One region of the Robbsia andropogonis genome, then DNA from elsewhere that is predicted to be linked to it. Evidence: predicted binding sites of a transcription regulator. Region 1 holds the regulator's gene; the other holds the start of a gene.
What was found. The regulator LexA, encoded in region 1, represses DNA repair genes until DNA is damaged. The targets are predictions, from matches to a motif close to ACTGTATNNNNATACAGT.

Region 1 (16,147 bases):
TATCGACTCGACCTATCTGACGAAAGCACGCATGAAACATGGGTGCTCTCGGTTTACCTAGGGTTTTCCCATCCTGATGCGTGTCCGCTGCGGTCGATGTGCCGCAGCATCGAGCCCGTTCGATCGATGCATGCATTTTCAATGCCGTCATTCACCATAGTGCGCTGTATCGATCGGTACTTTTTGCCATAGCGTACCCATACCTTCGGGTTTCTCGCGAATGCTAGCCAGGCAATAATCAGGTTCGACAATGAATGTCGTGGCAATTCAGCAACGTGAACGGCCGTCGTTATGCCGATTTATGCACTTCACGACGATTGTCGAAGTAATATTCTTCCAAGGGCGCAATGAGAATAGTGAAGTCTCAACTAATCATCATAAAGGGCGAGTCCTGATTGCAGCGCGAGAAGGGCGGGAGTAGCATTCCTGTGAATAAAGCGTTGAGACCAAAGGGCGGACACACCATATTCCAATATTGAAAGGATGTGTCCATCTACGATGTGCTACGGGAAGAACGACGGTGGGCAAATTGTTTGGTTGGGCCGCCATGAGTGCGGTAAGCGTCTTGGCCGGCGGCGTATGGCGCGTAGTGCTACTCGTCTTGCGGGAACACGCAATCGAGAGAGAAGATCCGTTAACGCAAGATAACAAAACCAGCATCGTCAAGCCGGCAACTATCACGCTGACGTCGGCAACATCGTCGGCACCTGTGAGTGATCGTCTGGTAAGCCATTAAGGCAGCTTGAAGAAGGGCCGTGCGCGGAAATGTGCACGGTCTTTTCATTTGCGTGTCAGCTTAACGCAATCCACTACGAATTATTTCAGACTCGGCTTGCGGATTGACGATGTTTTTGGCAAGTACCACCATCGCGTCATGGAGTGCATGCTGGCTTGCGCGCGACACGGCTAATGCCGCTGCGTGACAGGCCCCATCCTCGTGGTCGCTGCCGAATCCGGAGAGCGTTTCGTGAACGGTAGGTAGGCGCTGTCCTTGAGGCGTCACCGCGATATTGATTGTCACATGCGCTGTCCCCACGAATTGTGATCCGACGTGCAATTCTGGGGTAAACGCAATGTCGCTCAATACGTACCGATCCGCTGGCCCTGCCGAGTCGATATCACTGACGCCGTCGTCAACGACGACTTCCGGATAGGCTCCCATCAACGTGGCCCGTACCGAGTTAATGATTGCGTCGCCCGATTTGGACATAAACCAATAACCGGCGCAATTTCCGCCAGGGCGAAAGGCGGTCTTGGCACCTCGCAAATCCGTGGGAACGACGACAATGGCCTTTGGCGCCAGCCCAGGACCCGGTTGTGCAAGCATCGCTGCCTGTTGATAGCCTATCGGGACATCGATACATCCGCTTATCGCCAACGCCGCCGTTATCGCAACGGCGGCGTTCCTACCGCGTTTATGCAATGGCATACACCGTGGCATTGTTTCTTTTTTCAGCGGGGATGCGGCCCGCTGCGTTACATATTGCATTTCCGGAATAGGTGGAGTCGGCATAAGTCTCTAAATAATGCTGCCCATTGGCGACGCGTTGCATAAAGACCCACGCGTGCGGCATTCTCGTCTAGGCGATATTACCGTCGGTCTCAACGCACGCAGTTGACTTCGTGCAGTCCAGTGTTCGCTTCAGTGCTCGTATGACCCCTCAGCGTTGCGCCCGCGTTCATTAGCAAGGCGGCCAAGCGGATTCAATAAAAAAGCCATTCGATTATGGCATGTCGCGTCTTACGACGTCGGGAATACCCGATAAGAAGTGGTTACAAGCATAAGAGCACGGCTTCAACACCACGGTGTATCTTCGTACAGTACGCGTAACGAGACAGTTGAACGCATGACGATGACCTGAAAGGTGTCGCTTGTAGTGAAATAATCTACAAATAAACGCTCCAAATAACCTTCATTCTGCTTTCAACCGAGCAAATGCGTCTCACTTTTCGTGTGGCTGCGTGGCAATTGTGTAAAAACCCGTAGTATCGTAAGCAACATCGTAGCAATTACGCCTCTGAAGAAAGACGCGTAGGCTGAATGGAGTTCCCCTTGTCCTGAGACTACAGCGGGCTGTCATCGGGTTTGTAAAGACAGCAACTTCGGCGTAGTTGCTGCGTGGCGAAGTCAGGATGTCGCTATTTAAATTGGATACGCAAGCAGCTATGTCGGCCTGTTCAGGGTGACGATGGACATCCCGGAACCTCCTGGAGCAAAACGGATGAAGCAAGAAGCCCTCATTGATGCGTTCGACCAAGCCGGCGCGATTTCCGGCGACGCAGTCAAAGCGCTGACAGTCGAATGGGCCCTATGGCTGGCGGGGAATTGGGAGCGTATCCCGCCGGCGGACCGAGGCATGATGGTAACCGTCGGTGGTGTCTTGTTTGATAAGGGAGCGACTTATGAAAAAGGCTTCATACCTCCCGCAAAACCGGCTATAAATGTACTGCCGATACGAGATGGCCGGTCAAGCTAACAGGCGCGAATCGCTGGATGAGGTGGGGCGCCGCGCCAAGGATACGACTTGCCGACAAGCGCTATAAACGCAGACCGCGGGCTAATTCAAAGTGTTGTTTTAGCAAACAAATCGTGCATGCTGCGATGCGTCAGACTGGTACTGTCTCAGCCAACCGGTGGCTCATCTGTTTTCTTATCGCGCAGGTCGTTTGGCGCCATTTTTCGATTTCCATCATCTCGGTGAGGCAGTGCGCTATCCCGGTTGTCGCTGTGCGTCGTTGGGTTTGGCTTCTCAGGAGATTGCTTGTCTTCGCTCATACTATCCTCCACTTCAGGTACTTCAAAACGCAAAATTGCGTATTTTCGAACACACGCTGGGTGCCACTTTTCTGTCTCTCCAATAGAACGTCCGATAGGGCGAACAATCAGCAAACAGAAACAAATCCGAGTTAGCTTTGCAAGCGCATGACTAAGCTACCTTGTAGATAGGCAAAAACCGTACCTGAGCTCCCATTATTGTTCACGCCAGTAGGGGGATTCTTTGCACCTATGTTTAAAGTGCATTGTCTAATTTCTACATTAATGAGGAATGCGAACAGAATAGCGCTTGAGGGCCAGGGTATATTCGGCAATGTTTAGCCGGCTGCAAGCGTTGCGACAGCTACAAGACCACCCCTCGATGCTAAGGCCGCGCGCTCATCTGCGATGCACCGGTCAATCATCCGGCAAATTGCATCTATATTACCCACCATCGTCATCCCACTGGTACGGCGATAGACGCGTACGGTAGGGCGGGGAGTCGCCGCCGCGACGGCTTGCACAGTCGGACGTAGTGCCGCAGTACGGGCGACAACAGCCCCTGCATTCATCGACTGATGCGAGGGTGTGACATCCGAATCTCGATTGACAAGGACCGGTGCCGTGGCACGTGCCGCCAGATTCGCTTTGTCGCGACATGACAGGCGACCGCGGTCTGCACGCAGGCGGCCAAAGGCGTGAATGGTGCTATCGACAGAAAACAAGCGAACGAGCCTAGACATGATGTATCTCCTTCAAAGGGGCGTCGGTCGAATAAGTCCTACCGCAATCCCTTCGAGTGCAAAGTCGGACCGTTCACGGTCAACGACAATCGTCGGGTAATCAGGATTTTCAGCAAGCAATGCAATACCCTCCGGTATGCGTTTCAATCGTTTCACAGTCACTTCGTCACCGAGACGGGCTACGACAATTTGGCCGTCGCGGGCATCGTTTTGACGCTGTACTGCAAGTAAATCACCATCCAAGATGCCGATGTCTCGCATACTGAGGCCACGCACCTGTAACAAATAATCCGGACGATTGCTGAATAAAGTCGGATCACATTGGTACTGTTGCAAAACGTGTTCCTGAGCCAAGATCGGACTTCCCGCCGCAACGCGTCCAATTAGCGGCAAAGACAACGCGGTGGCCTGAGACAGCATGCCCGCGAGTGCAACGCCCCCTCGCGGCGAGGAACGGTCTATATCTCTTGGCAACACTCCCGCCGATTCCGGCCGGGGCCGAGTTGCTGCGCGTTCATCCGTGAACGCGGCGCTGTCGTCGGTGTTTTGAACGATGCGAATGCCCCGTGACGCTCCCGGCGACAACACGATTACCCCTTTGCGCGCCAGCGCACGTAGATGCTCCTCCGCCGCATTGGCCGAACTGAAGCCGAGCGCCGTGGCAATTTCGGCGCGCGTTGGTGGAAAACCGCTGCGTTCGATTGCCTGGACGACCAGATCGAATACTTGCTGTTGGCGCGCGGTAAGCTTGAGCATGTCTCGATTTCCTGTATGCGATACTGTGATTCTATACAGTATTTTTTTTGACGCAACTATTTTCGCGGAATCCGTTGGAAAGGGTTGCGCGTCGCGCGAAAGCGACGTACGTGACACGGTACGATAAATCCGCACGAGGCAAATGGAAGCGCCTACGCAAAGGTGGCCACGGCCACGTTACATCGTTCGCGTTGTCTGGCACACTGCCGCCCTGATATGCACCGCTCGCGCGCGCCGTCGCCGCGTTTCCGACTTGACCGCGATGTGATCCAAGGACTTTTCCTAATGACCGACGCTTCTTCACGCACCGATGGCGCTCTGCCAGCTCATTCCTCTATTACGAACGCCACGCCGACGCCTCGCACCGGATGGGCCGCGCTGCCGCGGATCGTGGTGCTAACGACCGGCGGCACCATCGCTGGCGCCGCCGCGTCGGATAGTGAGTCGCTACGTTACGCGGCCGGTGCGCTGGGTGGTGACGCACTCGTCGGTGCCGTGCCGGCATTGGCACGTATTGCCACAATCGAGACCATCGCGGTGGCATCGATCGACAGCAAGGATGCGGACCCGGCATTCTGGTGCACACTCACGGCGGTCGTGCGCGCCACGCGCGCGCGCGATGATGTCGATGGCATCGTAATCACCCACGGCACCGACACGTTGGAAGAGACAGCGTATTGGCTGGATCTGCTTCTGGACGATGGCAAGCCCATCGTGTTGACGGCAGCCATGCGGCCGGCCACGGCGCTATCCGCGGATGGCCCGGCGAATCTGTTCGACGCGGTCACGTTGGCGGGCACGTGCACGGCGAAGGGAAAGGGCGTTTTGGTCACGCTGCAGAATCGCGTCCACGCGGCGCGCGATGTGATCAAGATCAGCAGTCATGCGTTGGATGCCTTTGTATCGCTGTCTGGTGGTCCGTTGGGATGGGTGCAAGACGGACGCGTTGGCTGGCTGCGCGAAGCGGCAGAAGGACATCCGGCGGACGCTGCGACCAAGATCGAGCCGGGCGCGGCGCGCGCGGCGGCGCTGTCAGATAAGGTGCGCACGAGCACTTTCATACCCACCATGCTGGCGGCGGTCGAGGTGGTCGCGCAGTATGCGGGTGCATCCCCCCGGCTGGTGGAGGCACTCGTTGCCGCGGGGGTGCGCGGCATCGTCGTCGCTGGAACAGGCAATGGTACGATCAACGCCCCGATGATGGCGGCGTTGCGACGCGCGACGGCAGCGGGCGTGGTAGTGGTCAGATCGAGCCGTGCTGCCGACGTGCGTGTCACGTTGAATGCCGCAGTCGACGACGAAGCAGCAGGTTTTGTCGCGAGCGGTTCGCTGAACCCGTACAAAGCGCGCATCCGGTTGATGTTGGCGCTTTCAGTGGGTGTGGCCGATCTTTCAACGTTACGGTTGTTCTTCAGTCAAGCGTAAGGGGCCGGCGGTCGGCGAGCGCTGCACGGATGGACTGCAACTCAGCCTCCACCGCGGTGCAGGCTCGGACGTAAAGCGCCTGCATCTCTTCCCAGTCGGGTTCCGCTGCTTCGGCGCACTGTGCAATGATCGTGCTGCAGGCATCGACGAAGCGATGCAGCGCCAGCATTGCGGCCGGCCCTTTGTTATGGTGCGCGATGTCGCGTATGCGCTGCGCATCCTGCGCATGCACGGCGTCGGAAAAGGTCGGAAGGGATTTCATCACGCCCTGTTCGAAGATGTCGATCAATTTGCGCGCAAATTCCGGATCGCCAAGTGCGATCGTCATGACGGTCTCGTCTGCATTCGACGCGATCTTTCGCGGCGTGTCGGGCGGTGCCGCGATGATAAAATGCGCGCGCAGTGTTGCCAACGTGACCGGTTTGGTCAGTCTGCCGCGCATGCCGCTGCGCAGGCATTCTTCCAGGCAACTTTCCGTATCGTCGGCGCTATATCCGATGACAGGCAATTGAGGCCATTGATCTGCGCAAGCGCGTGCCAATGCATAGCCATCTTGAATTGGCATATTGCAGTCGGTTATCACCGCATCGAACGCCACCGCCCTTTCAAGGGATGGTGGGTCAAGATACGCTAGCGCTTGATCCACGGTCGAGGTAGTTATGGGCGTAAGGCCAAGCTGTAAAAGCTGTGTGCTTAGCAACAATAGATTGGCTTCGTGATCGTCGACGATCAAGACGTGTGCGCCAGATTGCAGGCTGACCTGAAAAGACGGGGGTGGCACTATCGGTCGCAAGGCGTGCGGATGCGATGCCTCGACGTGCGAGTGGATCATGGAACGCGGGTCCGCGTTAGGCGGAAGCATGAGCGATGCAGTGGAAAGTTTGTCCGGGCCCGATGCCCCCGTGTCAAAAGGCAGCGTGATTGAAAACGTGCTTCCCACACCGAGCTCGCTCTCCACATCGATTTTTCCCTGCATGGCTTCGATGATGCGTTTCGAGATGGCAAGCCCCATGCCGGTGCCGCCATGGCGACGGAACGTGTCGTGTGACAACTGCTGGAACGGCTGGAACAGGAGCGGACGAAGATCTTCCGGTATCCCTGGACCTGTGTCGCCAACGCTGATCGTCAACCACAGTAAGCGCGATGTCGTCAGGGGCGTGTCGCTCGTGGTTGGATCGGCAGCCTTTTCCGGTGAGGGCGCTGCCGAGGCCGGCGAGGTTACGCGACTTACACGCAAAGTGATATATCCCGTCGCGGTGAACTTGATCGCGTTGCTTAGCAGATTCGTCAGGACCTGTCTTAGCCGGGACGCGTCGAACACCAACGTATTCGGTATCGTGGTGTCGCATGCCACGATGACGTCGAGGCCTTTATTCCGTGCGCTTTGCCGGAAGAAGTCCACGGCATCGTTGATCTGTGCGATGAGTGAGGCCGGGTGGCAGTCAAGGCGCAGCGCATCGACTTCCGTGCGGGCGAACTCCAATAGATCATTGAGTAACGTCATCAGGGATGTCGCGCAACGCTGCGCGACATCCGCTTGCCGTTTCAGCGGCGCGGTCGTTCGATTGTCTGCTGAGAGCAATTCCAGGACGCCTACGATGACATTCATCGGCGTACGAATTTCGTGACTCATCGCCGCCATGAACATGACCTTCGCACGGTTCGCGGCTTCCGCGTCGTCTTTGGCCTGCCGTAACGCGCGTTCCATCCGTTTGCGCTCGGTCATGTCGATCCAGCCGCCCAGCATTGCCGACCCGGGTGCCGATGCGTTTGCAACGCCAAAATCAGCACCTAATTCGCCCAAGGCGACAAGCCAATGACAGCCTTCGTACTGCTGTCCATTGATACGTAACGACAGCGTTTCGGAATAGGACTCGGCACCGGCCGCAAGCGCTGCATAGCCACGCTGTACCTTCATGCGGCTCTCGGCATCGAGTTCGTCGGCTTCATGGATCAGCTTGTTGCGCATTTGATCGAGCGTCTTGTTCGTCAGTTGCAGCATCGCCAGGTTGCAGTCAACCATGACGCCTGAGGCATCCCGTACGTAGCTCGGGATCGGGTTCGCATCGATGAGGCGGCGCAGGAAAGCGATGTAACGATTGAGCTTGGCTTCGTGATGGTGTTTGCGCCGGATACGCAGGCGAAGGTTGTAGTTCCAGGCAACGATGCCGCAACCGATGGTGAGCGCCGAGCCGATCGTCCATGCTAATACATGCGAGTCGATACGGTGTCCGCTCGGCGTGGCCGAGCCGGCATACCAATGAGACCGGAAAGCATGCAATGTGTCGCTTGGAATCGTGCCAAGCGCTTCATCCACGATCCTTGCCAGCATTGTGTCGGCCTGACGCGTGCCGAACTGAATCGGGATTGTCGTGGGCCCGGTCGTGCCACTCAGACATAGGCCGTTCTTGGGGGTGATCGACAGCAGGTAATGGGCCGCATCGAGGTAGATGATAGCCGCGTCCGCGCGCCCGGCACGCACGTGTTCCAATGCTTGCCGCTCGTCGTTCGCATACACCAGGTGCTCGCCCTGCAATTGGCGCGCGGCCAGGTATTCCGAAATAGGACGTCCGCGCGTCAAGGCGATTCTTTTGCCATGCAAAGTGCTCGGATCGGACAAAGGTGCGATCCCGCATGGCGCAACGATAGCGCCCGTCGCATACAGAAATGGGCGGGTGATCCGCTCGTTCGCTTCGACGGGAGCCCGCGTGGGGTGGCCAGTTTCAGGGTAGCGACGGACATCGGTTGGACGATCGCTTCGAGTGGTCAGAAAGAGGTCGGCTTCCCCGCGTTGCACGACCAGCCGGGCCGTGTCGGGCGCATCGACATACACGGGTACGAAACGCAAACCGGTCCGGGCACCGACCATTTCCAGAATGGACGCGATCAAGCCACTGAAATGTCCGTGTTCGTTCGCATACGCCATCGGGACATTGTTGATCGGCACCGCAATCCGGATTTCCGGGTGCGCCACGATCCAGGCACGGGCTGCCACGTCGAGATTGATCCGCGCCGCACCATGCGTGGCCACGGGATGATTCCAGTAACGGGCGATGTCCGCGCGCAGTGCCGCCGATTGCGCGCGTAGCGCAGCGTCAATACTCTCCAATAAACCACTCCCGGATGCCGCGTCCTCTCTTGCCATGAAGCGGTAGCGCAGCGGCACTCGCGGCATCAACCGATGTGCTTGAAGTTCACTGAACAACGGTGATGGCATGTAGGCTTGCAAGGCATTGGCATCGCCCAGGAACGCGTCGATATGCCCCAGGGCAACGTCGCGCAGGCCGTTGTATTGGGTGTCGACATAGATCCACGTGTCGATGGACACTGATTTTGGTAGCGTCTTGCGCAATATGTCGTGGGGGATCAGGCCAGGGATGCTGGCGCGTCGCATGGCGCCGGGTTCCGGTAGTGGATGGAGGCCGGGGAGTTGCCGACGAGAAACCCATGCCGCACTTGATTCATGAAAGGGGTCGCTTTGCGCCATGCGCTGCCCTTGCGTCGTCGGAGATGGCGCGCAGCGGCCATTGCCAGTGGCAGCCGACAGAGCGCCAATACCTGCGCCCGCGGGTGTCGCTGGATCGCTACCTGGCATATGAAGTCCCGCGGCGAGGTCGATCCGCCCTTCGCTGAGGGCCGCTGTCAAGGCTTCACCCGTTTCGAACGAGTAGATGTCCCAGTCGATCCCCAACTGATGTTTGAGTATATGCAATTGGTCGGAAATCACGCCAGTCAGCGTGGGGTAATCCGGGTCGACGATGATTATTGGCTGGTTGCCGCGCAGGACACCTATGGTAAAACGACCGCTGGGATGAGGCTGTAGCACGGCCAACTTGCCGCGCGCAAGGATGACTGCATCGGAAGGCATGCCGAGTTTTAACGCACGTGCTTGGTGCAAGACGGATGCGCCGGGGATTCGATCGCTTCTACGATTGGCATTGGTAATGCTGCGTACCGAGTAGTCCGGCTGGTTCTTTCCCGGCGCGCTTGCTGATTTGGACGACGCGCGCTCCGACACAGGCCGTGCTCGAAGCATGTTATCGGCATGCGCGTCGCCTACAGGCAAAGCGTTGATGATCCACCCGACGAAACAGGCAATAGCGGTGGAGCGCATCAATCGCAAAAATATAAATAGTACATCGAATTATTGTCCCGAAAGAATGACAACGTGAAATCGTCTGTCGCATCGGTCCCGGGGCCTCGCCACCGTGCGAGGGCAAACAGTATTCCATGCGCGATCGAAAATGACAGTGGCGACATGGCTTATTTTTGCCCTAATAGGCCCCATGATGCCGGCGTCCATTCGGGCTATCGATCAATTCAGCGGGCATCAGTCGCATATATCTTTATTTGCAACTAACAGGCATTCATCTAGAAATGACACTTTAAAACGCAGAAATCAAAGCCCAAACAAGCATTCAGGTCACTAGTGGAACGACAAGATAGGGAATGGGCAGGAGACTCACCACACCGAACCGATGACAGTTGACGTGGCGTTCAAACCTTCAGACAATCGACATCCGTCGAAAGCAGACTGAAAGTGGCATGCCAGCCACGATCCGCCTTGGGAGGCTACTCGCTGCTCGTCCTGAGCACGCGATCTTCCCTGGTTCAACGCATCTCATGGAGATTTTGCATGCGCGACAGGAAGGTATCGATAGCGTGGGCTGTAAGGCGCATAACGGAGACTGGACAACGGCGATTCTATAGCGCCACTTTCTCAATCGCGCTTGCCTTGATCGGCGTAACCGGTACGGCTCGTGCGGAAACCAACTTGCTCAATGTGTCCTACGACGTGACACGCGAGCTGTATCAAGAGATCGATCCGGCGTTCACCGCTTACTGGCAAAAAACGACGGGAGAAACCGTGACTGTCAAGCAGTCGCATGGCGGGTCCAGCCCCCAGGCATTGTCGGTGCTGCAAGGCTTGCAAGCAGATGTCGTAACAATGAATCAGTCAAGCGATATTGACGTCTTGGTGCAGAAGGGCGGCCTTGTTGACAAGAACTGGCGCAAGGCGTTCCCGAACAACGCGAGTCCTTATACGACGACAATGATCTTCCTGGTCCGCAAGGGTAATCCAAAACAGATCAAGGACTGGGACGATCTCGCGAAACCAGGCGTGCAAGTCATCTTGCCGAATCCGAAGACGTCGGGTAATGGCCGTTATAGTTATCTGGCCGCCTGGGGATGGAGGGTCCAGCATGGTGGGTCCGATGCTCAAGCGCAGCAATTCGTACAGGCTATCCTGCATAACGTACCGGTGCTCGATACCGGTGGCCGCGGGGCGACAACGAGTTTTGCACAGCGAAACCTTGGGGACGTGTTAGTGACCTTTGAAAATGAGGTTGCACTGATTCAACAAGAGTTCGGGCCAGATAAATTTGAGACTGTCTATCCGAGTGAAAGCCTGTTGGCGGAACCGCCGGTGGCCGTTGTTGACAAGAACGTTGATCGGCACAAGACGCGGCGGGAAGCCACGGCGTTTCTACATTTCCTGTGGTCCCCGGAAGGGCAGACAATTATCGCCAAGCATCATCTGCGTCCCCGTGACCTGAAAGTGCTGAAGGAATATGCGTCCACCTTCCATCCGATCAAGACTTTTACGATTGATCAGGTATTTGGCAGTTGGGATAAAGCGCAAGACGTTCATTTCAAGGATGGTGGGACGTTCGACAAGGCGATCATGGCCGCTAAACATTGACACTGACAATCGATGTCTGCTATTCGGCATCGTTCTCCAAGGCATGTCGCAGAGCTTGACGAGTAGACGCTTTTTAATACCCTTGCTGTCGATTTACTACCGGCGGTATCGTGCCATTAGCACGAAACAAGGCAATGTTCTTGGCCACGATCGCCGATGCACTCACACGATCGGTAGGCGCGGAAATATGAGGGAGGACCGTTACCCTAGGGTGCTGCCAATGCCAACTTTCAGGCGGTAACGGCTCCTGTGCGAATACGTCCAGCACTGCATGTCCGATCCGACCAGTATCAAGCGCGGCATGCAAAGCAGCGTCGTCCACGATCGGTCCGCGCGCAAAGTTGATGAGTCCCGCGCCCGGCTTCATTGCCGCCAGCGCAGCGCTATTGACAACATGCCGGGTGTCTGGCGTCAACGGTAACAGGCAGACCACGATATCGGTCTGTGCCAGCATTGTCGGCAATTCGCTGTCACCGGCGAAACACCGCACGCCAGCGATCGACCTGCGCCGCCGACTCCATCCGCTAACCTGAAACCCCGACGCATGCAGCCGCCGCGCTGCCACTTCGCCCAACGCGCCAAGCCCGAGCAAACCGACCATTTTCGCCGCAGGGCGTATATAGTCGTGTTCCCGCCACTGTGATGCACGCTGTTGCAACGCATAACGGGGCATGTCACGGTGCAGATAAAGCGTCCAGGCGAGGACTGCTTCAGCCATCGTTTCGGCGAGTGCCGGATCGATCAGCCGTACGATCTGTATAGACGCACCTGTCCCGCCGGGTTCAGCGTCGAGTTCGGCGACCAAGCGTTCCACACCCGCCCAGACGCTATGCACCCATTGCAACCCGCTCAACGCGCGCACCTCGTCCGGATCTGGATTCGCTACGATCGCCACTGAGCATGTCGCTTTTTCGAAATCAGTCAATGCCGCGAACGGCACGATGCGCTCGTTCGGCATCACTGCCTGCAACGCTGCGATCCACGCCATTGCAAAAGGGTAATGCGGGCTGCACAAGAACGGCAGTGGCGGCGAAGTTACAGAAGCAGGTGCGGATGACGACATCAGGTAGATCCAGCCAAAAGGGACGTCCGATCCTAGCAATAAACGTGAGTTTTGCAAAACGCCACCAGAGCATGGCAACCGTGTTGCAGGAAATGCACGAAGATTCGTCGCGCACACTCCGAGATTTGGCGCATACCGCACCAACCCGACTGACTTGCTTACCGATGATTGTTGTAATAGAAATGTCATTATTTCGTCATAGTGTGCTTACCAAGATCGAGTTGATCGACCTTCCTTTTTTCTTGGATCACGCCATGCGTATTGCTGTGCTTCGTCAATTTTCTTTCTTTCTGCGCATCGTGATGTTGGCATCGGCATCCGTTGGCATTGCGGCTTGTGGTATCGATCATTCCGTAACGCCCTACGGCGTCAGGTCTGGCATATTGTCGAGCGGTTCGACGCCTGCGCACCCGCTGATCGTTGCCCATCGCGGCGGCACAGGCGAGATGCCGGAAAACACGGTAGAGGCCTTTCGCAGTGCCTTGGAGAATGGGGCCGACGCGCTCTGGATGACGGTTCAAGTGACTCGAGACGGCGTACCCGTCATGTATCGGCCGGCAGACCTTTCAGCACTGACAGAAGGGAGCGGCCCGATAGCCGACGTCCCGTACGGGCAAATCGCGCGGTTGAATGCCGGATATCGCTTCAAGGGACGGTCGGATGGTGTCGGTTATCCCTATCGGGCTCATCCGGTCCGCATTCCGACATTGCACGAGGCATTGGCCAAGGTGCCAGCGGATGTGCCGATCATGTTGGATATGAAACAGACACCCGTACAGCCATTAGTCGATGCCGTGGCAGCGGTACTCGAACAAGATCATGCATGGCAGCGGGTCCGACTGTATTCAACCGATGCTGACGCAACCCGCGCGATGCGGCGCTATCCGCAGGCACAGTTGTTCGAGGCACGGGATGATACCCGCGCACGTCTTGTACGGCTGGCCCTGAATGGCCAATGTGACGCACCGCCGGCTGGGACGTGGTCCGGCATTGAACTTCACCGCAACGTGGAGGTCATAGAACGATATACCCTTGGTGAGGGCGTGACAAAAGTGGACGCCCATTGGTGGACACCTGCCGCGGTGCAATGCTTCAGGTCACAGGGCCGAGTTCATCTGATGGTGTTCGGCGTAGAAAGCGCCGACAATTATGCGCAGGCGCGCGCGCTCGGTCTGGATGCCGTCATGACCGATTCCCCAGGGGCACTGCGAACCGCCTTGGCCGACCCTGATCCATCACGGAAATAAGCAACACGGCCCCCAACGGCTTTTTTTCCGGTACAGTAGCGCAGGCCGGGCGCCGGGCACGGTCTAGCATGGGATATAAGGGGAAGGGTGGGTATGACCAAGCGTTTGATCGCGCTGTTGCTAATGAGCGGCGCATTGTTGTCCTTGAGCGGTTGCAACACAATCGCCGGTGTGGGCCAAGACATCTCGGGCTCTGCCCGAACGGTGCAGCGCGCATTGTGATGTACGGATCGGCTCGAATCAGTTAACGCATCTGGCTGACGTGTGCGGTGACCACACGCCATCCTGCTTCAGTACGGACCCAGGTTTGCGTCTGGCGTCCGACGCCGACCACGCCTTGTCGAGCAAATTCCAGGCAGCTCGTTGCATAGTCTCTGCCGAAGGTCGTGATCTCGTGCCGTAAGACTGTTCGGTCGAGCCCGTTGCTCGGCCGAGCGGCACGAAACGCCTGTATGGCGTTATAGCCATATAAGTTCTCAGTGACGCCATACCGAATCGTCATCGAAGAATTCCAGAAAAGCCTGTCGAGCACCGACACGTCGTTCGCGACGAGCGCTGTTTCGTATTGCTCGCACATAGCACTGACTTCGGCGACCACATCCGGCAGATTGATGTCCATCATCGGCAAATTTCCTTTTTGTGAAAGTCACCCGGGTGTCGCATCCGTGACGACCATGGATCTTGCTAACCGACCGGGTTGGTTTTTAAAGGATATCCAGTGCGGTCTTATGCGATGGCGGGGGAAAGGCCACATCGATCGCTGCCACGTCTTCTTCATCGAGTTGCAATGTCAACGCAGCCGCATTCTCCCGGATATGCACCGCATTGCCGGATTCAGGGATCGCTATGATGTTGCGATTGCGAATCGACCAGGCGAGAGCAATTGTGGCAGGTGTGACACCGTACTTCCGTGAGATTTCAGCCAACATGGGATGATGCAATAAGTCACCGCCGCTCCCCAATGGCGCGTATGCCATGACAGGCATTGCCTGCCGCGTACACCATTTCAATAAGTCAAATTCAATACCGCGACTTCCGGCGTTGTAAAGAACCTGATCGGTCAGGCAGGCAGCACCGTCCCGCACCCCCTGTAGTTTTTTCATGGCGTCGGCGTCGAAATTCGAGACGCCCCATGCGCGAATCTTGCCTTGCCGCTGTAATCCATCGAACGCTACGACAACTTCTGCCAGTGGTGTACCGGTCTGCCAATGCAATAGGTAAAGATCGATCGACTCCGTATTCAACCGTTCCAGCGACGAGTCGCACGCCGCCGTCATTTTCTGTTTCGTGGCATTCCACGGATAGACCTTCGATACCAGGAACACGTCTTCGCGGCGCCCTTTGATGGCGCGACCTATCAAGATTTCGGAACGACCGTCACCATACATTTCAGCCGTGTCGATCACTTGCATTCCGAGGTCGATCCCAAGCTGTAAGGCAGATTCCTCCTCTTTTGCTGGTCGCCGATCTTGCCCGAGACGCCAACTGCCCATGCCGATTGGCGCGACTGACTGGCCATTAGGGAAAGTAACGTTATGCGAGGCATGGGTCATGGACACGGGTCCTCAGTGAAGTGAGTGGGAGGATCATAGCCTGAAATATCAAAAATGCCGTGCTTGATCGTCGCCTGGGTTACCGTGCTTCCGTGGGTGCTTTCTGTGTAATGCAACGCACTTTTCGGATTTTCACCACTTCGAGTGCATAACGCGGTTAATATCCTGGATGATGCGATAGAAATAAAATTCTGTGTGATGCAACAATCGGTACGTCATTTTAAGACACGCGGTTCGACGAGGCTTTTCGGTCCCTTCTCGGGACGGCGAAATGCGCGCCTGTCTTGGCTAGGCGGCATCGGCCTAGCCATGGCGTGTGTCGCAGGCAATGCCATTGCCCATCCACACGTCTGGGTCAGCTATGCAGCGGATATCCAGATGCAAGACCGGGCGGTTGCATCCATTGCAGAGACATGGCGGTTTACAAATGGCTTTCCGGTACAGATCATCGGGTTGGACGCCCAACCTAAGGACGGTCCGGCAACCGCTGCGCAAACAGCGGTTTTCAAGGAACAAGCGTTCGATTCTCTGGGGCGCGTAGGGTATTACACGCATCTCTATGTCAACGGAGTCCCTCAGCGCCTGGACGGTCCGATCGATTTTCGCGTTGCTATAGAGGGTGGCGATGTCGTTTATCGTTTCACACTCCGCTTGCCGAGTCCGGTCATGGTCACAGGTCATACCGTGACGCTGGGCATCTGGGACCCATCGTTCTTTGTCGATTATGAAGCCGAGGGCAACGCGCCTGACAAAGCCATACGATTGCGTGATGCAAGTGGTAAAGTCGTCGGCGGCAGCGAGAAAGCCGGATGCACGGTCAAGTCATTCGCAGATACCGCGCATCCGATTTTTACAGGCCTTGTTATTCCAAAAGCGGTGACTCTATCGTGTGCGTAGTGAA
Region 2 (16,147 bases), 160 kb from region 1:
TCGGCATATACCTTCTCCAGCACGGAAGCGTCAAGCCCTTGCAGCAGCGCTACACGGCGCCGCAGGCTTTCGCCGAAATCCGGGATTTCACCGCGCATCGCCGCTTCCGTGATGGCCGAGACTTCCATTTTGAGGCCACAAAAATCGGCGATCTCGTCGATACATTCGATCGTGATCAACGTCGAGTCCATATCCATCGTCAACAGTCGAAAATACGACAGCGGCCGTGAGGGGACCCAGCCGGCATCGAGCCCATTGGTTGCGCAGTACTGCTCAATGGCGGCGCGAGCCTGTGCCTGATCGGCAGTATCGCCAACGTCCGTGAAACGCACTGCATAATCGTCGATCGTCTCGACGGTGCGGCTTAGACACAGGGACTGGACGGCCGCGATATGGTGCGCGTCCATCGGGTGCGCGGGACGTGGAACGGCAAAGTCGCGCAGGGCGACGGCCGACGGGACTTGCAGAACGAGATTCATCAGCGCAAAGAAAAGAAAGAGGGTACGGGCAGGCGCGTATTGTACCGGTAAGCCATGTCAGTTCTTCCACATGCCACGCATCCGCGCCGCGATATCGATCTTGACTGCGGCCAATGCCTGTGAACCGTGCGCGGTTGGTGCCGACGGCGGTGGCCAGGATCGCACGTCGAACAGCGGCACCAGTCGTTGTGGCAGGAAGCGTGTTCGCGACGCATGGACGTGCCGATCTCCCTGCGCCGCTTGCTGATGCACATAGAACCGTTGTGGCACGACGATATCCAGTGACGATTTTGCGCGCGTCATGGCCACATACAGGAGCCGCCGTTCTTCTTCGATCTCATCGATTTGTCCCGTGGCTAGATCGGACGGCAAGCAGCCGTCCACCGCATTCATCAGGAATACCGAGGCCCATTCCTGTCCCTTGGACGAATGTATCGTCGACAGGATAAGGTAGTCCTCGTCTTTCAGTGGTACGCCCGATTCGTCGCTGACGGCATCGGGTGGGTCCAGCGTCAATTCAGTCAAGAAGCGTTGCCGAGACGGGAATGTCGCCGCGATCTGCTGCAACTGATCGAGGTCGGCCTCGCGTACATCGGCATCGTCATGCGCGCACGCCAGGTGCGGCGCATACCATGTACGGATACGATCGAGTTCCGTCGGCCAGTCTGTTTTGTTGCATGCGCTTTGAGAGACCAGTTTGGCGAACGCATCCCACCCTTCCACACCGGGCGGTGCGTGTGGCGCCGTAGCATTGACCGGCAACCGCGTCAAATCGTCACCGACAACGTCGAGGACCGCGCCGGCCTTGACCGGGCCGATGCCGGGTAGCATTTGCAGTACGCGAAAGCCCGCCACGCGGTCGCGTGGGTTTTCGAACCATCGCAGCACGGCGAGCAGGTCCTTTACATGGCTGGCATCAAGGAATTTCAATCCGCCGAACTTGATAAATGGCACATTGCGTCGCGTCAGCTCGATTTCCAGCGGCGCACTGTGATGCGCGGCGCGGAACAGTACTGCCTGTGACTTCAGCGTCGTGCCGGCTTCGCGGTTTTCCAGGATGCGTGAGACGAGATACTGCGCTTGCGCGGCCTCGTCGGTTACCGTCACCAGGATCGGGCGCGTGCCGGCGCGGCCGTCGTTCCACAGACGTTTCGCATAACCTTCGGATGCCTGGCCGATCACGGCGTTCGCGGCGTCCAGGATCGCCTGCGTTGAACGATAGTTGCGGTCCAACGTCACAACGCGCGCCGGCGTGGCGAATGTTCGAGGAAAATCGAGGATATTGCGGACCGTTGCACCGCGGAACGCATAGATCGATTGTGCATCGTCGCCCACAACGGTCACGCCGCGGCCATCCGGCTTCATGCGTCGGACGATGTCGGCCTGCAAGGTGTTCGTGTCTTGGTATTCGTCCACAAGAATATGGGAGAAACGCTCACCGAGCGCCCCCGCCAGTGCCGGCTCCGCTGCCATTTGCGCCCAATACAGCAACAGGTCGTCATAGTCGAGCACATCCTGTGCTTGCTTTGCCTCGACGTAAGCGGCGAACAAATCGCGTAACGCGTCCGCCCATTCGGCGCACCAGGGAAAATGCCTCGCCAACGTCGCCTCCAGCGTTAGCCCCGTATTCACCACCCTGGAATAGATCGAGATACACGTTTGCTTTGTCGGAAAGCGCTTCTGTTTCACCGAAAGGCCGCGTTCGTGCCGGATCAGGTTCATCAGGTCCGCCGCGTCGGGGCGATCCAGGATCGTGAACGCCGGAGACACACCGATATAGGGCGCATATTCACGCAGCAGGCGCGCGCCGACACTATGAAAAGTGCCGGCCCAGGGCAATGTATCGCGTGCCGCCGTCCGCGCCGCTTGTCGCGGCGATGCGCCCGTCAGCTTGGCGCGCTCGATGGCGGCACGTACCAGCAATTGGTCCACGCGACGTGTCATTTCGACGGCGGCGCGACGGGAGAAGGTCAGCAGCAGCACGCGTTCGGAGGGGACGCCATGATCCAGCAGATTCGCCACGCGATGCGCCAACGTCGCCGTTTTGCCTGTGCCGGCACCGGCGATGACCAATAGCGGCTCCGAAATCGGCAACCCTGGCGGATCGCCGGCCTCACCACGGGCCCCGCCAATGCCATGGCAGGCCGCTTCCCGCTGCGCCGGATTCAATTTATCGAGCAACGCCGCCATCACCGCACGCGAGGCATCCGCGGACGCCTCGGACCGCGTATCGGGAGAAGGAGATGTCTGATCTGGAAAGGTCATGTTGAAACTGTATAGGCATACAGGTTTTCACGCAATCGCGCCGCAGCAACACCGGGTTGGATAGGCCTGCCGGCAGGGGTTCACAGGCGTGCAGCGTTGCAGAATAATCGTTGTTATGATGTAAAACAGGATTTCGAGGTCTACTGCCGTAATCTTTGGCCACGACGCGGCGATGCGGGTGGAGCCAAGGTAACGCATGTCGACGAGGACGCCGTTGAACGGGCGTCCACGAAGTGCCGAAACACCAGATCACTTGCCGCCTTGATGACTCTTTGCCGTCGTACGCTTTCATGACTGACCTGCTAAGCCGTTTAAAAACAGAGACCGCTGATTGCCATCATGCGCTGGAGCGCGATATGGACATCATGCGCCCGACAATGCGGCGGGACGAATATGTAGCGCTTCTGACGCGGTTTCGTGCTTTCGTGGCGCCCTGGGAGACGCGTCTACGCGCGGCCGTACCCGACGACCTTGAGGCGTTTGTTTCGACACGCGAAAAAACGGCTTTGCTCGATGCCGACCTTGCCTTTCTGGGGCAAATGCCGATATCGGCAGCATTGGCGGCCGGCGGTTCGGCGTGGGCGGCAACCGTGCCAATGCACGGGATCGGCGCCTGTTTCGGAACCCTCTATGTGATGGAAGGCTCGACGCTTGGTGGGCGATTCATCGGTCCTGCGATGGCACAGCGCTTTCAGCTCAGCGGTCGACAAGGCTATGCCTACTTTGATCCGTACGGCGACAAGACCGGCAGCATGTGGAACGCGTTCAAGGTGGAGGCAACGGCGCGTGTACCCGAAGGCGAATTCATGGAAGCCGTGGCGTCCGCCCGCGCGACATTCCGTGCCTTGCAATCCTGGCTGCCCTCGCCGGATACGCCGGGACAAACCACGATCCTGGCTCAGCCCGCAGCATGACGACCATTTTGCCGGGATCGGATGACAAGCCGTCGATGCCGGGCGCGAATGTCGCCCGGCTCGCGTCCACCGAAGTCGTGGCGGTATCGGCGACAGCGGATGATACGCCGACCGCCAGTAGTGTGAAAAACTGTGATGACCCTTTTGACGACATCGCGTTCCGCGCCGCTGTCGCGGCATGCGATGCCGAGCCCATCCATATTCCTGGGGGCATTCAGCCGCATGGCTATGTCCTTGCACTGGACGCGTCACACCATGTCATCCAGTGCTCGGCCAACATCACCGAGTTGACGCGCCGCCCGCCGCAGGCAATGCTCGGTCTTCCGGTGGCCGAGGTGATAGGAGAGGGCGGCGCGCGTGCAATCGTCGAGGCGCTTTCATCTGCGGAGATCAATGACCAGCCCTTGTATGTCTGTCGGGTTTCGTGGTCGCCTGATAGCATGGCTCATCGCGTGTCCGATGCGTCGGATGCCGCGGATTCGGCGGCGCGGCATGCGCGGGGTGAGCGCGCGCTTGACTTGATCGTGCACGCGCATGATGGTGTGACACTCTTGGAAATCGAACCGACCGATCACGTCGGGAACGTTTTCAGTCCGATCTATGCGTTGGTACGCACGTTTATCGGCCGCTTGCAGGATGCGGGCACGGTCGAGGCCCTCAGCGTCGTTGCGGCACGCGAAGTACGTCGGATCACGGGTTTCGGTCGTGTACTGGTGTATCGTTTCGATGAAGATGGCAACGGCCAGGTGCTAGCGGAAGATCGCGAGGACGACTATGTCTCGTATATGGGTCAGCATTTTCCTGCATCTGATATTCCGCTACAGGCGCGGGCGTTGTATTTAAAGCATCGTATCCGTTTAATCGTCGACGCGGGCTATGCACCGTCGGTGCTGCTGCCGGCGATCCATCCGCATACCGGTCGGCCCACGGATCTGTCGTACGCAACGTTGCGTAGCGTCTCGCCGGTGCATTTGCAATACATGCGCAATATGGGCACGGCCAGTTCGATGTCGATCTCGATTATCGTGCGCGGTCGTTTGTGGGGTTTGATCTCTTGTCATCACGCAACGCCCCGTCACCTTAATTTTGAGACTCGCGCGGCGTGTGAACACTTGGGTGCCGTCTTATCGTTGCAAATGGAGGCGAAAGAGGACCGCGCTGAATCGGATTACCGCCTGGAACTGAGACGGATGCTTGTCGATCTGATTGCGACAATGTCCGATCGGGATGATTTCGTCGATAGCCTGATGTCGGATCCGCGCGGCCTGCTGCGATTCATGGCTGCCGATGGCGCGGCCGTCGTGTTCGAGGGGCGCACGGTCACGGTGGGTGCGACGCCGGATGAAGCGACGATCGAGGCGCTCATTTCCCATATCGGCACGCAGTCGACGCGTGACGTGTTCGCCACCGATGCGATTGGCGAGCAGTTGCCGGCAGCGCTACCGTTCGCCGGAATTGCCAGCGGCATGCTCGCGGTGCAGATTTCGCGCTTGCATAGACACTTCGTCATATGGTTCCGGCCGGAGGTCGTTCGGACCATCGAGTGGGCGGGCAATCCGCGCAAGCTGGATGCCGACGCGAGTGGACGTTTATCACCGCGTACAAGTTTCGAGACCTGGAAAGAAGTGGTGCGCAATCGATCCGTTCGATGGCGCGCGGGCGAACTGGCGGCGGCGCATGAATTTCGCGCCTCGGTGCTCAGCATCGTGCTGAGACGCGCCGAGGAGATGGCCGCCATTGCCGCCGAGCTTGGGCGTGTCAACAAGGAACTCGAATCGTTTTCCTATTCTGTTTCGCATGACTTGCGTGCCCCTTTGCGGCATATCGTGGGCTATGCCGACCTGCTGACTGAATATGAAGGTGATCGGTTGACGGAGCGGGGTGCACGCTTCCTGAAGAATATCGTCGATTCGGCGCGTTTCGCCGGCACATTGGTCGACGACCTGCTGACGTTCTCGCAAATGGGACGCGCGGCATTGCGTCCGACGCCTGTACGACTCAATACATTGGTGGATACCGTTATCCGCGAAATGCAGCATGAGAATCCGCATAGACGCATTGTCTGGCATATCGCGCCGTTACCGACTGTCATCGGCGATCCCGCCTTTCTTCTGCTTGCCATCCGTAATCTGCTTGCCAACGCGGTGAAATACACGCGCACACGCGAGCAAGCGGAAATCACCGTGGACGCAAGCGAGGGCGCGACGGAGTATGTGATTTCGGTGGCCGACAACGGCGTGGGGTTTAACATGCGCTACGTGGGCAAGCTGTTTGGCGTGTTCCAGCGGTTGCATCGCACCGAGGACTTCGAGGGCACCGGTATTGGATTGGCGAACGTGCGTCGCATCATCGAGCGTCACGATGGCCGCACCTGGGCGGAAGGTGAACTGGATCGCGGTGCGCGGTTCTTTTTCACGATGCCGAAACACGCGCAAACCGCAGCGCGGTCGACGGGACCCGAAGGTGACTGAGCCGCTGCATCTGCTGTTGGTCGAAGACAGCTCGCTTGATGCGGAGTTGACGTTGTCACGGCTGGATGTCGCCGGCTTTACCTATGACGTCCATATCGTCGATAACGCGTTCGACTTCGATGCGGCGGTCCGCACGGGGCGTTATGACGTCGTCCTCGCGGACTTTGTCTTGCCGTCGTTCTCCGGCGGCGAGGCATTGGGGATGGCACGTGCGTATTCGCAGGATCTGCCCTTCATTTTCGTCTCGGGCGTACTCGGCGAAGAGCATGCGGTGGACATGCTGAAACGTGGCGCGACTGATTATGTTTTAAAGCAGCGCCTGCAACGCCTTCCCGCAGTGATTCAGCGTGCATTGGCCGAGCGCGACGAGAAGCGCCAGCGGCTGCAGGCGGAGGAGCGTCTGCAAGAAACGGAGACGCATTTCAGGCAGTTAGTCGACGCATTGAAAGATTATGCGGTGATTACGCTGGACCCGAAAGGCCACATTCAGACATGGAATCACGCCGCCCGCCAGATTCTGGGTTACACGGAAGCGCAGATGGTGGGCCAATGCGCCGATCGTCTCTTTACCGAAGCCGATGTCCTTGGCGATGCAATGCGCAGCGCCAAGGCATCTGGCAGCCATTCCGATGATCGCTGGGTATCCCGCGAGGACGGCCAGCGTGTATTTGCCTCGCTGGTGACCACGGCCATGCATGATGCGCGTGGTGCGCTGGCGGGGTTTTCATTGATCTTACGCGATACCACCCAAGCGCGGCGCACGGCGGATGCATTGCAGCAGGCAAAGGAAGAGGCGGAGCGGGCAAATCGCGCGAAGGACCATTTCCTGGCGGTGTTGTCGCATGAATTGCGCACGCCGTTGACGCCGATTCTTGCCGCGGCGCGGTTGATGCGCATGAAAGGTTTGCTCGATGAGGAGCACACGCACCTGCTGAATGTCGTACAGCACAACGTCGAGCTCGAAGCGCGGCTCATCGACGACCTGCTCGATCTGACGAGCATTTCGCGCGGAAAACTCAGTTTGAACTTTGCATCGGTATCTCTGGGAGATTTGCTCGAGAACGCGATCAATATGTCGACCGCCGACATTGCCGCGAAAGGACAGACCTTGCATATCATCCGTAGGGAGACGCAGAGCGGAGTCCGGGGTGACGCTGCGCGATTGCAGCAGATCATCTGGAACCTTGTCAGGAACGCGGTGAAGTTCACGCCAGCGAATGGCACCATCGATGTCATGCTGTTCAATCCCGACTCGGAACATGTGGCGGTACAGGTTGATGATTCGGGCATTGGCATCAGTGCGGACGCGTTGCCGAAAATCTTTTCCGCGTTCGAGCAGGCCGACGAAACAATCGGCCCTGCTTTTGGCGGGCTCGGTCTCGGCTTGGCGATTGCCAACACGCTGGCGGTAAAGCACGGTGGTAGCATTCGCGCGGAAAGCGCCGGGCGTGATCAGGGCGCGCGCTTCACTTTCTCGATCCCATTGGCGCGGCATACACCGGTGGAGGCGGGGGGCGATGTCGTGGTCGCGTCGACGGCGGCCGCTCGCCGGGTGCTGTCCGTATTGCTGGTCGAGGATAACGCCTACACATCGGCTGCGATGGCGCAACTGATCGAAGTCTTCGGACACCGTGTCGATGTGGCCGAGTCCGTCGGCGCGGCACGCGAATATATCAATGCGGGCCGATATGACTTGCTGATCAGCGACATCGGACTACCGGACGGCACGGGCCTGGATGTTGTGCGCCATTGGAACGTGATGCAGCACGCGGCGCCGTCGATCGCGATAACCGGTTATGGCATGGAAGAGGATATGCGCCGCTGTCTCGATGCTGGCTTCGGCAATCATGTCACGAAACCGGTCGACTTCGATCGCCTCGAGAAGATGCTCGACGACATCGCCCAACGATGAGGCGAGTCAACGCGTGCTGTTCTCGCGGCCTGTTATGCGACGGAAACAGTTTTCCGTGATCGTGCACCATGCCTGGGCATGTTTTTTGCGGCTTTAGATGACATTTTTACGCGCGCATGCGTTGCTTTTTGCGCTGCAACCCCGGCACAGGCCTGGCAACCAGAACGATAATGCAATCCGCATGGCCGTTCCACGCCACACGATGTTGGCGGATAGGCGGCAAAAACCGGTAGAGCAAGGAGATAAAGGCATGGCGGAGCGGCCCGGAACGGATGAACCCTCGGGTGGGTTGGATCATCAACACGCCGCAATAGTATCTCCGGCAGATGTTTCCCGTGAATCGTCAACAGACAGCGCGACGCGCATGTTCGACAGTGAGACTGGAAATAACGGCCCTCGTGGCGACAATGGCGGCGATGGTAATGGGTCCGGTAATCACGGGCACAAACCGCCACGTACGACAGGCGGGCGTATTTTTCGCGGACTGATGTGGCTTGTCGTCATCCTGCTGGTGCTGATGCTGGCCGTGGTTATTTTCGTCGCGACATTTGATTGGAATCGCGCAAAGCCATTCATTAATAACAAGGTCTCCAAAGAATTGGGTCGTCCGTTCGCAATCAATGGCGATCTGTCGGTGAAGTGGCGGCGACCGCCCGACGCACCGGGCTGGCGTGGATGGCTTCCATGGCCGCATGTCAGCGCGCATGACATTACCTTGGCCAATGCGGATTGGGCACGCACGAAAGAGATGGTTTCCGTGGCCGCCGTCGACTTCGACGTCGCCGTACCGCCATTGCTGATCCGTGAGGTTTCGATTCCGTCGGTCGCATTGCGGCAACCGCAAGTGGACATCGAACGCATGCACGACGGTCGTAACAACTACACATTTAAGACCTCGTCTAGTGGCGGCGCGCAGTCGAGCGCCTGGAAGGTGGCGTTGCGTGACATCACCTTCAGCACGGGTACGATCACTGTGCTGGATGAGGATCGCAAGGCCGACCTGACGCTGACGCTCGATACGTTAGGCAATCCGATCCCGTTCGGCGAGATGTTGAAGCAGCAAGAGGAAACCTCACGACGAGAGTCGAGTGAAACGCTGGGACGCAACGGCGCCGCGAAATTCTCGAAAGCGGCCGCGGCCAATGAAGCATCGCAGGCGTCGGCCGCATCTGCCGCGTCTGCCTCATCCGCCGCGTCGGATGCACGCGAGGCGTCCAGGACGACGAACCGCGGGGTGGTCGCGGCCAGTGCCACCGCGCCTGGTGATGGCGCGGCGGATGCGGCGAAGGATGTGGCCATGGCTGCCTCTGAGGCGGGCGCCGACGCTGCTTCGTCTGGGGCATCCGCCAGGTCGACGGCGTCGAAGGCGTCCTCCGGGCGCGAGGGTACCTCCTTGTCCGCGTCCAATGTGACCGCTGCAAAGGGTGTTTCGCCAACCGCCGGTGCAGTGCCGGCGGTGACACCAGTCAGCCCCTATCGCTTGGGGTGGACGATGAAGGGCAAATACAACAATAGCCCAGTTTCCGGCACCGGAAAGCTGGGCGAAGTGCTGTCGCTTCAAGACGCGACACGGCCTTTCCCATTGCAGGCGGACGTCAAGATAGGCGATACACGCATCGCTTTGGTGGGTACGCTGACGGACCCCATGCATCTCGCGGCACTTGATTTGCGCTTGTGGTTTCAAGGTCAGAGCTTGTCTCATCTGTATTCGCTAACCGGAATCGCATTGCCCGACTCGCCGCCATTCGCCACGGAAGGGCGTTTGATTGGGGCATTCAAGCCCGCAGGTAACGTATTCCGCTATCAGGATTTTACGGGACGCGTAGGTGGCAGCGATTTGAACGGAACGCTGGTGTACGAAGGCATAACGCCACGCCCCAAGCTCAGTGGGAACCTTGTCTCGCATCTATTGCAGTTTTCGGACCTCGCCCCGTTGATCGGCGCGGATTCAAACGCGGAAAAAGCAAAACGTGGTGATGTCGACAGGCAGCCCAGCAACAAAGCATTGCCTGTCGAGGCATTCCGTACCGATCGCTGGAAATCGATTGATGCCGATGTGACGTTTGCCGGCAAACGCATTATCCGTGACGCATCCTTGCCGATCACGGATCTTTACACGCACGTGATGTTGAGCAATGGTCGATTGCAGTTGGTCCCGCTGCGCTTCGGCGTGGCGGGGGGGGACCTCACTGCCGATATCGATCTGGACGGGGGCAAGGAGCCGCTGCAGGCGCGCGTGTCGATGGGGGCACGGCATGTGAAGCTGAAACAGTTGTTCCCGACATCGAAGACCATGCAAAGCGCGCTCGGGGAGATCAACGGCGATGCGGCGCTTTCCGCAACCGGCAACTCACCGGCCCGCCTGGCCGCTACCTCGAACGGTGAAATCAAGTTGCTGGTCCAGCACGGTGCGGTGAGCGCGTTCCTGATGGAGGCGGCCGGCTTGAATGTCGCCAATGCGGTCATCGAACGCCTGTTCGGCAATCGGGATGTGCAGATCAATTGCGCGGCATCGGACTTCGTCGTTGACAACGGCGTGTTGAATTCGAAGGTCTTCGTGGTGGATACGCAGGATGCGGTTATCGATGTCGATGGGACGATCGATCTTCGTACCGAGGGGATGGATTTGGGCATTCACCCCCATACCAAGGGCTTCCGCATATTCTCGTTACGCTCGCCCTTGTATGTGAAGGGAACATTCAAGGACCCGCATATTGGTGTGGATGCATTGCCACTCGCCGCGCGTGGGGCTGCAGCGGTCGGACTGGGCCTGCTGAACCCGTTTGCCGCGCTGATACCGCTGTTGGCGCCCAGCCACCATGAGGAAGCACCGTGCGCGCAGTTGTTCAAGGCGCTCCAGGAAAAGCCGATGGCGCCACCACCAGGTAAGAAGGTATCGCCTAAAGCAGGGGCAGCAGCGGCGCGTGCGATGCAGTTAGAGAAAGCCAAGTAAGAAACGCGCCCTGGATATACCAAGGGCGCGTCTGTTTTAACTCGGGTGCGCTTGCCGAATTGGCATGCGCGGTTTGTACCCAGGAAGCCGGGGCGTTCCCCGCCTCCAGGAGGGGCCGATCAGTCTTCCACGCGAACGCCTACTTTGACAGTGACCTGCCAATGCGCGATCGCACCATCCCGCAAATGTCCACGTGTTTCGACGACCTCGAACCAATCGAGGTTTCGCAGGGTCTTCGACGCCTTTGCAATGGCCGTCTTGACGGCATCTTCGATCGACGTTTCCGATGAGCCGATCAATTCGATCTTCTTGTACACATGGTCCGTCATGGCATCCTCCTATTTCAATCGTCAGTGATACAACACGCTGCACTTCACGCACCTGCAGTCGTGTCAGCTCTCTGATTCATGTTAGCCGGGATACCCAAACCGTGCAGTAGCTAAGACGTTTCAGCGATCACCTCGCACGTTGCTACCCGCGGGAAGTGCGCCGAAGTCGTTCAACGCACGTGATCGTGCGCCGCTGGCAAAAACCAGCACGGCCACGCCATTGTGCTCGTACCAGCAACCACCGGTTTCCAATCGCAAACACGGTTGTTCCAGCGCATGCATCACACTTTCCACGCAGCGTTGGCGTAGTTCGGATAAGGGAGGGTAAGGGGCGCGCGCGCCGGGCACCGCGCACAATAGCAGGTCGAGGCCTGGTAAAAAGTGCGCATAAAGTACCGGTTCATCCTGCGCACGTGCCCTGGCAAGCTTGCTGTCAAGGCGTGCAGGCATGGCGGTCCAGGCGGGAGACCAGCCACGTATCACATCCAAGTATGTCGCCACCCCGGCAGAGGACTGCCGGCGGGCGGTTGTTTTCCGAGAAGCCATATCGTACGACCGCCGAGCGTCGGCGCGCGATGGAAAAAGGAACAAAATACAGGAATCCGGCCAGCAAGAAGCCGCGAAGCAAGTACCTGTATTACCCTGTCTGGCAAGTCGTGCAGTGAAACCGTTTGCTACGTGCAATGCGATACCGATGCACGTGTTCGGGTCAGCATACGTCAATTCGGATGATTTTGCCTGAAAACCCGCTCATTGATGTTGCGACCCATGCAGCCACTTGAATACGGTGAACTGGCCGTTGTGCGACACTTGAAGCATGGAAGTAAAGCGTGATAACAGCCGATTGAAGGAGCATACGATGATCAGAAAAATTGCGCTGTTGGGTTTTGTCAGCGGCTTTGCACTTTTCCTTTATGGTCGCAAATGGCTGTCGACGCTTGACGCAAACCATTCGGCGCGTCAATTGCCGTGACAGGCGTTGCGCGTGTTGACTCGCTGTTCCATGTCTGGCGCGAATCCTGCTACGTGATTCCGGTCGCGTCCTTTCGCCGCGTCGAGTAACCATCAAATGACGGCCGCCGGCATCGCCGCCGGCCGTCTTGGTATTGGTCGACGCGGCGACATCGCAGTGGGCGCGCACCACCAGGGAGCGCAGAACAGAATGACAACGACGGCAAGCCGCATTTCCGAAGGAACACCATTTCCACGGGGTGCAACGTGGGATGGCAAGGGCGTGAACTTTGCGCTGTTTTCGGCGCATGCGACAAAGGTCGAACTGTGCATCTTCGACGACAAGGGCGAGCAGGAAATCGAGCGGATCGTGCTGCCGGAATATACGGATGAGGTTTGGCACGTCTACGTGCATGACCTCGCGCCGGGCGCCGTGTACGGTTATCGCGTCCACGGCCCGTATGAACCGGAAAATGGTCATCGTTTCAATCCGAACAAGCTATTGCTCGATCCCTATGCAAAAGCGCATGTCGGTGAGTTGAAATGGGCACCGGAAGTGTTCGGCTATACGCTGGGGCATCCGGACCAGGATCTTTCCTTTGACGAACGCGATAGTGCGCCGTTCGTGCCGAAGTGTCGTGTGGTCGATCAAAGTTTCGTCTGGCATCATCCCACCCGCGTTCGGGTCCCCTTCGATCGGACGGTGATCTACGAAACGCACGTGAAGGGTTTCACGATGCGTCATCCGCAGGTGCCGGAAAACGTGCGCGGGACCTTTGCCGGGCTAGGCGAGCAAGTGGTCATCGATTACGTAAAAGCATTGGGCGTCACCAGCGTGGAATTGTTGCCGATACACACGTTCGTTAATGACGATTACCTTCTCGAGAAAGGCCTGACGAACTATTGGGGGTACAACACGATCGGCTTTTTCGCGGCCGATCCGCGTTACCTCAGCACCGGTAGGCTGGACGAAGTCAAGGAGACCGTCGATCGCTACCATGACGCCGGTCTCGAAATTATTCTCGACGTGGTGTACAACCACACTGCGGAAGGCAATGAATTAGGCCCGACGTTGTCCTACAAAGGTATCGACAATGCGTCGTACTATCGCCTGATGCCTGACGAGCAGCGCTACTATATCAACGACACCGGCACTGGTAATACCCTGAATCTATCGCATCCTCGTGTATTGCAGATGGTGACGGACAGCTTGCGCTACTGGGTCACCGAGATGAATGTGGATGGATTCCGGTTCGACTTGGCGACGATCCTGGGACGCGAGCCACACGGTTTCGATGAAGGTGGCGGTTTCCTCGATAGCTGCCGGCAGGATCCCATCTTGTCGAGTGTCAAGTTGATCGCGGAACCATGGGATTGTGGTCCGGGCGGTTATCAAGTTGGTCGATTCCCACCGGGTTGGGCGGAGTGGAACGACCGTTACCGCGATACCGTCCGTGCGTTCTGGAAGGGCGATGATGCAATTGCATCGGAACTTGCCACGCGGATCACGGCATCCGCGGACAAATTCAATCACCGCGGGCGACGTCCCTGGGCGAGTGTCAACTTCATCACCGCGCATGATGGCTTCACGTTGAACGATCTGGTGACGTACAACGACAAGCATAACGATGTGAATGGCGAGGATAATCGTGACGGATCGTCTGACAATCGGTCCTGGAATTGTGGCCATGAGGGACCGGTTCCGTCCACGGCGGCCTTGTCGGAGCAGATCGAGAAAGCGGGCGATACGGCAAATGACGCACAACACGATGTGCCATCGCTGGCCGCGCAATGGGAAGTGCGCGTGCTGCGCGAGCGTCAGAAACGCAATATGCTCGCAACGTTGCTGTTCTCCCAAGGCACACCGATGATCCTGGCGGGCGATGAATTTGGTCGAACGCAGCAGGGCAACAACAATGCCTATTGCCAGGATAACGAGATCAGTTGGGTCGATTGGGAAAATATCGACGACGATGGCCGCGCGCTGGTTGAGTTTACCCGCAACCTGTTGCAACTGCGCCAACGTCTTCCGGTCTTGCGACGTAACCGGTTTCTGACCGGAGAATGGAACGAGGCATTGGAAGTCAGCGATGTGAAGTGGCTGGGTACCGATGGCCAACCGCTATCCGACGAGCAATGGGATGATGGCACGATGCGCTGTTTTGGCATGGTCATCGATGGCCGGGCCCAGGCGAGCGGCATTCGCAAACCGGCGGGTGATGCAACGTTGCTGATCGTTTTCAATGCACATCACGACGTGGTGGACTTCACGTTGCCGGAGATTCCCGGCAGCGACCAGTGGACGTGCATGGTCGACACGAACATGCCTGTGCGCGACACCTTGCCGGAATTCGGTTCCGGGGATGTCTATCAGGTGACCGGGCGCTCCTTGTTGTTGTTCGCGTTGCAATCGCGTGGTGCGACACAACGCATCTTCGACAAGCTCGGGGAGACGCTGACCAACGAAGCGCCGGACGTTCCGTTGCCGGGCAACTAATAAGTGCGCCGCCGACAGACGAGAGACGCGACGTTGGTGTAGGATGCGCCGTATCGCCAATACGGCGCATTCGTGATGGCAGGTGACGATGGGTACGGAAGGCGGCCTTTGGGACCAGTTGGTGTTGCTATGGCGCTGGCTTGTCGCGGTGTTTCGTTTCCTGGTGATGTTCCTCCGCTGGCTGGCGCAATGAACCGGCCGGCGAAGTAGGGTGGCTTTACGAATTATCCCAATCGTTATCGGTGTTGTCGGCCAGGTCGAAACCGCCGTCATTCCCGCCTGAGCCGTCGTCCCATTTATCGCCGCCATTACCGAAGTCGAAGCCGGCATTCTGACCCTGGTTACCTGCATTGCCGCCGCCGTCCTCCGGCCGGTCCTGACGCGGTCCGTCACGCTCCACGATCACCTCGCGGTCTCGATGGCCGCCCATCATCTCGCCCAGCAGAACGCCTGTCATCAGCCCACCCATGCCGGCGCCAAAACCGCCTTGCTGCGGCTGCTGCACGATCACGGTTGGCTGCTGTTGGGGCGGCTGGTTGGTGTATGGCTGGTTTCCGAATGTCTGATTGCCCGACAAACGATCGGCCTCGTCGGCATAGGCGGACCGTGAACCCTGTGAAGAAAGACTCGCAGTGGACGCATTTTGCAGCATTGGGTCCGGGCGGCCTTCGGAAACGGCTTTGAGCCGGTCGACGCGGCGCGTCAGGTCCGCAAGCCGGTACGGCGGCGATGTTTCCGGACTGCTGTAGCGCTCGGCCCCGTCGCTCGCGCTGGTCAACTCGTCGATCAGCGCGCGAATTTCTCCTTCCACCGTGTCGGCATCACGCAACCAGGCATCTTTTTCGGGCGCCGTCGATAATTTCAGATCGAGTTTGATCGCTCGCAGCGATTGCTGCAGTGCTGTCGCCTGCTTCAAGGCGTCGCGATGGATATCCGTCGCGCCGGCTTCTTCTTCTGTCTGCCGTTTGCGCATCGCCCATCGAATCGACAACACGACCAACAAGCCAATCACCAGAATTCCGATCCACATGCCGATACCTGGTCTATGATGGGTGGGGGCAGCGGACAACGCTGTCTGTTGGAGGGCACCGCTGTCCGTGGCGGCGCCGTTGCTGCCGTTCATGCGCGCGCTGCCGTTCCTGCCGCCGGCTTCGGCCGTGATACGGCGCTCTACTGCTTCGAATTTCGCTTTGTCGGTAAAGCCGAGCGATGGGTCGACCCGTCGGGCCGCCTGTAACGCGGACAGTGCGTCGGCATATCGGTGGCTGTGTTCGAGGACCTGCGCATCGAGGTAATGTGCGCGCGCGCTGTTCGGATTGGCTGCAATGACTTGTTGCAGCATCCGATGTGCACCGTCCATGTCGCCGCGGGCGATG

Region 2: the regulator LexA is predicted to act here: its motif matches at 2,751-2,768, upstream of SJQ66_RS22750 (ATP-dependent helicase).

The regions. Positions count from the first base shown of each region.
Region 1 covers NZ_CP139170.1:1,933,811-1,949,957, forward strand. Annotated here, with positions in the region: gene SJQ66_RS22085 (hypothetical protein) at 521-736, shown strand; gene SJQ66_RS22090 (hypothetical protein) at 797-1,429, opposite strand; gene SJQ66_RS22095 (hypothetical protein) at 2,223-2,477, shown strand; gene SJQ66_RS22100 (hypothetical protein) at 2,624-2,776, opposite strand; gene SJQ66_RS22105 (hypothetical protein) at 3,094-3,498, opposite strand; gene lexA (transcriptional repressor LexA) at 3,511-4,254, opposite strand; gene SJQ66_RS22115 (asparaginase) at 4,540-5,679, shown strand; gene SJQ66_RS22120 (ATP-binding protein) at 5,666-9,793, opposite strand; gene SJQ66_RS22125 (sulfate ABC transporter substrate-binding protein) at 10,316-11,383, shown strand; gene SJQ66_RS22130 (2-hydroxyacid dehydrogenase) at 11,457-12,446, opposite strand; gene SJQ66_RS22135 (glycerophosphodiester phosphodiesterase family protein) at 12,701-13,693, shown strand; gene SJQ66_RS22140 (hypothetical protein) at 13,787-13,915, shown strand; gene hpxZ (oxalurate catabolism protein HpxZ) at 13,938-14,312, opposite strand; gene SJQ66_RS22150 (aldo/keto reductase) at 14,398-15,246, opposite strand; gene SJQ66_RS22155 (DUF1007 family protein) at 15,556-16,143, shown strand.
Region 2 covers NZ_CP139170.1:2,089,226-2,105,372, reverse strand. Annotated here, with positions in the region: gene serB (phosphoserine phosphatase SerB) at 1-407, opposite strand, end outside; gene SJQ66_RS22750 (ATP-dependent helicase) at 537-2,744, opposite strand; gene SJQ66_RS22745 (biliverdin-producing heme oxygenase) at 3,035-3,658, shown strand; gene SJQ66_RS22740 (ATP-binding protein) at 3,655-6,129, shown strand; gene SJQ66_RS22735 (response regulator) at 6,122-8,041, shown strand; gene SJQ66_RS22730 (AsmA family protein) at 8,406-10,994, shown strand; gene SJQ66_RS22725 (dodecin) at 11,114-11,323, opposite strand; gene SJQ66_RS22720 (hypothetical protein) at 11,444-11,869, opposite strand; gene glgX (glycogen debranching protein GlgX) at 12,486-14,771, shown strand; gene SJQ66_RS22710 (tetratricopeptide repeat protein) at 14,989-16,147, opposite strand, start outside.